Regions from separate parts of the Exiguobacterium sp. s194 genome, predicted to be linked through region 1. Evidence: predicted binding sites of a transcription regulator. Region 1 holds the regulator's gene; the other holds the start of a gene.
What was found. Region 1 encodes LexA, which represses DNA repair genes until DNA is damaged. Its sites were predicted from a motif close to CGAACATATGTTCG; they were not measured.
Positions count from the first base shown of each region.

Region 1 (3,168 bases):
ATGGCGCCTATATTCGGGTCGAATACGCCATCGATTTCATAAAAGCGAACGGGAAAGCGAGTCGTAAAGCTTTTCTGCTAGCGAACAAAATCGTCCCCGGGGGTGCGCGACTTGTAGCGAACAGGATGCACAGTTGGGCAGATTTGACGACTCGTCGGCATTATTCAGGGGAGCATCGTGTCGTTTTGCTGGTCAATGGACGAGAAGTGGCAGAACATCATGTCATGTTGCATAAAAGTTATTGAGCTTCTATATAATAAACAGTTCAAAAAGGGCAACCCAGTCTCTACTAGACGGGCTGCCCTTTTAGGTGTATGGCATAAATGTTTGGCTTAAAAGGCACGTTTGAAGAACGTGGACGCATAGTCGAGCGTCGTATGTAGCGTCGTCGCGAAAACGAGTCCGAAGAAGCATGCGGCCCCGTTCAGGTCGAGCCACGATCTGACAGCTTCCTCATACGGCGTGAACGTGAGCACGAGCGTGAGCGGGAAACCGAGATAGATGACCCGGATCAGATCGCTCAAGAGCGGAAAATGCGAGAATAACGACCGATGGGGCATAATCTTCACATAAGGGAGCCAAAAGCCCCGAAGCGGTCCCCATCGATAATAGGCGTCCGACTTTAAGTCAAGGTCCGGGGAGAGCCAGAACGTCCCGATTAGGGCGCCGAATAGGAACATGGTCGGAATATCGATGTCAATAAAAGGCGTGGCAATCGCAAGAGCACCGATTGCCACGAGATTCGTACGGGTATGTGTCTTGCCACTCGCCATTAGTGAATCGTACGGTATACACCGATGACCTTCCCTAAAATCGACACGTTATCGAAATACATCGCTTCGAGTTCATCGTTCTCCGGTTGAAGACGGACTTTCGAAGCTTCTTTATAAATCCGCTTCACTGTCGCTTCGCCTTCATCCGTCATGGCGACGACAATCTCTCCATTGTCGGCCGTGTTCTGTTGGCGGACGAGGACACGGTCCCCATCCAAGATGCCGGCGTTAATCATCGAGTCTCCCGATACCGAGAGCATGTAGACGTTGTCGGAACCGACGACGTGGGCCGGGAGCGGGAAGTGCTCTTCCACGTTCTCGATTGCCGTGATTGGCGTACCGGCCGTGACTTTCCCGATGACCGGCACGTACATGACGGCATCATGGTCTTCCACGACTGACATCTCTTCATCTAAAATTTCGATGGCACGTGGCTTCGTCTTGTCACGTCGAATCAATCCACGCTTCTCTAGACGGTCCAAGTGGCCGTGGACGGTCGAGCTCGATGCGAGTCCGACTGCCTCTCCGATTTCACGAACGGAAGGTGGATACCCTTTCGCCCGGACCTCGGCTTTTATAAAATCAAGAATCTGTTGTTGTCTTGCTGACATTTTTTTCAATGGATTTCACCTCGATTATGTCGAATAACCTGCGAACGCATCCTATTCTTTATGGGTTTAGTTTAACACAAGAACACATGAGCGCACAAACATTCGTTCGTTTTTTTCCACTTGACCGAACAGAAGTTCTTGTTTTATGATGAGAACAGATAAACGAACAGACGTTCTCGAGAACGTGTATTCTTATTCCCAGGAGGTAATCGTTATGAGAGACACAATCAATGGAATCATTTTAGTCGGCATGTTGGCACTTGGAATGTTCGCGTTTTATATGGTCGGGGAAATGCGCCACGATGTCGAAGTCGTCGCGACCGAACCAGTAATCGAGCATAGCGTCGAAGAAGAAGTCGCCTTGACGGAGGCCGAGTCGCTCGAGGCACAGCTTCTCGCTGAACGCGCTGAGAAAGAAGACGACAAGACGACGTGGTTCGCCGCCGAATAATCTTTTCTGATTGCGAACAGCCCCCGAACCTGTGTATCGTAGAGGGCGAATGGAAAGAAAGGAAGTGACGGGATGCGAGTCGTCATTTATTGTCGCGTGTCGACGAACAAGTCCACGCAAGAGACGTCACTCGGTCGCCAAGCGGACGAACTGACGCGGATGGCGAAACGTCTTGACGCTGAAATCGTCGATGTGATCAGTGAGCAAGAGAGTGGGTATGAGGTCAATCGGACGGGGTTGCTCGATTTGTTGGAGCACGTCTCGACATCTAATCTCGATGCCGTGCTCGTGAGCGATGACAGCCGCCTCGGACGAGGGAACGCGAAAATCGCCATCTTGCATACGCTCATGAAACATAACGTCCGCTTGTTGACGATGCAATCGTCCGATGAATACGTCGTCTCGGATGCCGAGAAGATGGTGCTTGAAATCGTCAGTGTCGTCGAGGAATACCAGCGTAAAATCCATAATGCGAAAATCTCACGCGGCATGCGTCGGGCGGTCGCGAACGGGTTCAACCCGCACCGCAACATCCAACATCACGATCAAGGCGGTCGGAGCCGAATCGAAGTGCCGATCGAAGAAATTGTCCAACTGCGCGAGCGCGGACTGACGTTCGCTGAAATTGCCGCCACGCTACGTGGTTTTGGCTATGAGGTGTCGAAAGCGACCGTGAACCGTCGTTATTTGGAGCACGTATCAGTGCCAGAAACTTGATTCCTGCTCGCTGATTTTGTACAGTAGAAGAACAAATTCAGTAGAGAGGGGGCGAGCCTGATGCTAGCACCTGAACAGTTGGAGCGAATCAATTTTCTCGCCAACAAAGCCAAGACAGATGGACTGTCATCAGAAGAGATGGATGAGCAGCAAGCGCTGCGCCAACAATATTTGCAAGCGTTCCGCCAATCATTCAAATCGCAAATGATGGGGATGAAGGTCGTCGATCCGGACGGGAACGACGTAACGCCTGAAAAATTGAAAGACGAGCAGAAACGACATCGCTCGGAGTGACCACGAATGCACATCCTATTTCATATAGGGTGTGCATGTTTGTTATACGCGAACGGCGATCAGGGGGACTTAATGGACTGATTTTGGACGAAAGGAAGTAAACGATTCCATCTAATGTGTTATACTAATTAATTAGTTGTGACACACGAATGAGTATGCTAAAATATGACGGGTAGAAACTTTGTAACAACAGAGAGGATGAAATTAGTGGAAACAACTACTAAAGAATTATTAGCGATTAACTCGATTCGGACGCTCTCGATTGATGCGGTCCAAAAAGCGAACTCTGGTCACCCGGGGATGCCGATGGGTGCGGCTCCGA
Region 1 covers NZ_JACSLT010000005.1:57,132-60,299, forward strand. Annotated here, with positions in the region: gene KNP85_RS07330 (DNA alkylation repair protein) at 1-245, shown strand, start outside; gene KNP85_RS07335 (metal-binding protein) at 333-773, opposite strand; gene lexA (transcriptional repressor LexA) at 773-1,393, opposite strand; gene KNP85_RS07345 (hypothetical protein) at 1,599-1,835, shown strand; gene KNP85_RS07350 (YneB family resolvase-like protein) at 1,908-2,552, shown strand; gene KNP85_RS07355 (DUF896 domain-containing protein) at 2,613-2,846, shown strand; gene tkt (transketolase) at 3,045-3,168, shown strand, end outside.

Region 2 (3,168 bases), on a different contig from region 1:
TTCAATTCACCGCGGTCTTTGTAGCGGGTCTGGCTCATGACGATTCACCTCCTTGTTTATGTCCGCCGATGAGGCGTTGCCGCGTCCGAAGCGGACTATCTTTCAGTAAACTCGACGCCGGGCGGATCGTGCCGCGCCCGAAGCGGACGTTCAAGCTATCGACGAGGTCGAGGAAGTCGAACCGGCGTGCCCGGGCCCACTCGTCCTCGAAGAACGACAGCTGAACGTGGTCGCTCCGGGGCTCGAGCTTGCCGAGGGCGACCGAGACGTAACGGACCGCCTCCGTCTCGTCCCACGCGTCGAGGAAAAGCGTCAACAACACCGGCAAGAACTCGCGCTCGTCCGCTGTGAAGCGGGCGAGCTTTTTTTGTTTGCTGAACCCGCGCCGCTCGCTCGTCCGGGTGTAGCGAACGCCGAGATGGACGCTGCCGCCGACGAGACCAGCCTGTCGCGTCCGCATCCCGACCTCGACGGCGATGGCCTGCAGGACGAGCCGGATGGCCGCGTACGTCGCATAGTCTTTCATGAGCGTGATGCCGTGGCCGATCGTCCGGGGCCGCTGCCGTTTCGCCCCGAACAGGGAGCTCGGCGGGAGGATCGTCGGCGATTCGTCGATGCCCCAGGCGTGATGCCACAGCTCGGCGCCGATGACGCCGAACTTCTCATGGAGCGTCTCGAGCGGATAGCGGGCGAGGTCGCCGATCGTGTCGATGCCGAGCCGCCGGAGATGGACTTCCATCTTCGCCCCGACGCCCCACATCTTGCCGATCGGGGCCGGGTGAATTAATCGTTCGACGTCGTGGAGGAAACAGCTGGCGACACCCGTCTTTTTCCCATGCAAGTCGAGGACGAGCTTGGCGAGGACGTTGTTCGGCCCGATGCCGATCGTGACCGGGATGCCGGTATAGCGGAAGACGGTCGAGCGGATGAGGCGGGCGACGTGCGCATCGTTCCCGAACAGCCGCTCCGTCCCGGTCAAGTCGACGAGCGTCTCGTCGACCGAGTAGACGCGGATCGCCTCAGGCGGTGCGAACTGATGCAAGATGTGGACGATTTGGACGGACACGTTCAAATAATGACTCATCCGGGCCTCGGCGTAGATGACGTGCCGTCGTTCGTGCCACGGCAACCGGTCGATGTGGAACCGTCTAGAGCCGGTCTTGATGCCGAGCTGCTTCATCGGTGGCGTCGCGGCGAGGACGAGGGCGCCGTGGTCCTGCAGGTTCGATAAGACGACGAGCTTTGTCTTGTACGGGTTCAACTTGCGGGCGGCGCACTCGCAACTGGCGTAGAACGAGACGCTGTCGATACAAAATATCCGACGTCGCATAGCCACCTCTCCTTTTTACGAACAAGCGTTCTGTTTTTCTCATCGTATCACGGTCTCACGCCGTCTCAAATAGAAAAATGAAAACAAATTTTGAAAAGAGTCAAAAAAAGGATAGATGGTGAATGAAATTCCATCTTTTTGGAATTTACCGAAATAATAAAGCGAGGCGGAAACAAAATCCGTTATAATGAGAGGGTAGCTAGACAAATATGGTTTCGGACGATGGAGGCTATCCTGTGATTGATTTTGTGAAGCAATTGACCAATGATCAGGCACGACGATTGAAAACCTATAAGAAACAAGTCGAACGCATCAACGCGTACGAGGAAACGATGCGCGCCTTAGACGATGAGGCGCTTCGCCAGTACGCGCTCGAACTGAAACAGCGGCTCACGGACGGTGCGGACGTCCGCGCCATCACGGAGGAAGGGTTCGCCCTCGTCCGCGAGGCATCCGTCCGGACGATCGGGCTCCGTCATTATGACGTCCAACTCATCGGCGGTCTCGCGCTGCTCGAAGGAAATATCGCCGAGATGCCGACCGGGGAAGGGAAGACGCTCGTCGCGGCTCTCCCGGCGTTCGTCAAGGCGCTCGAAGGGAAAGGCGTCCATGTCATCACGGTAAACGACTATTTGGCGATGCGTGACGCCGAACAGATCGGCAAGATCCATACGTTTCTCGGGCTCACAGTCGGACTGAACGTCCCGGAGATGGAGCTTGCTGACAAACAGGCGGCGTATGCGGCCGACATTACATACGGGGTCGGGACCGAGTTCGGGTTCGACTATCTTCGGGACCACTTGGTCGGCTCGCCGCAAGAACGCGTGCAGCGTCCGTTCCATTTCGCCTTGCTCGATGAAGTCGACAGCGTCTTGATTGACGAGGCGAAGACGCCGCTCATCATCGCCCAGAAGGATGAGTCACACGTCCGCTTGAAACGTCTCGCCCAAACCGTGTTCGGTCAATTGACGGAAGATGACTATACGGTCGACCTCGAGGCGCGCGCCGTCATGTTCTCGGATAAGGGCATCGAGAAGATTGAAGCGTTGTTCTCGGTCGACAACTTGTTTTCCGCCGAGCACCACGTCCTGTATCACTACATGATGCAGTCACTCCGGGCGAACGTATTGTTCGAGCGGGACGTCGACTATATCGTCCAAGAAGGCAAAATCGAGTTGATCGATTTGTTCACGGGCCGGGTCATGGAAGGACGCAGCCTGTCGGAAGGCCTCCATCAGGCGCTCGAGGCGAAAGAACAGCTCGACATCACCGAAGAGAACAAGACGACGGCTGAAATCACGATTCAACACTACTTCCGGATGTATCCGCTCCTCGGTGGCATGACCGGGACGGCCCAGACGTCACGCGAAGAGTTCATGAAGACGTATCAAATGGACGTCGTCCAAGTGCCGACGAACCGGCCACGTCTGCGTGAAGACTTGCCGGACCGCGTCTTTGACACGATCGCCCATAAATATGCGGCGGTCGGCCAAGAGGTCGCGGCCATCCACGCGACGGGACAACCGATTTTGATCGGGACGACCTCGATCGCCCAGTCGGAGGCCGTCAGCGAACAGCTCGAGCGACAGGGCATCAAGCATGAGCTGTTGAATGCGAAGACGGTCGCCCAAGAAGCCGAGATTATCGCCGAGGCGGGACGGCTCGGACGCGTGACGATTGCGACGAACATGGCCGGACGCGGGACCGACATCGTCTTAGACGAGACGGCGCGCGAACGCGGCGGCTTGTATGTCATCGGGACGGAACGACACGAGTCGCTCCGCGTCGACAATCAGCTCCGCGGACGGTCGGGACGCCAAGGCGACCCAGGCATGTCA
Region 2 covers NZ_JACSLT010000002.1:282,381-285,548, forward strand. Annotated here, with positions in the region: gene KNP85_RS03360 (YolD-like family protein) at 1-38, opposite strand, end outside; gene KNP85_RS03365 (Y-family DNA polymerase) at 35-1,330, opposite strand; gene secA2 (accessory Sec system translocase SecA2) at 1,567-3,168, shown strand, end outside.
Region 2: KNP85_RS03365 (Y-family DNA polymerase) is a predicted target of LexA. The motif match lies at 1,349-1,362, and genes of this name have one in related genera.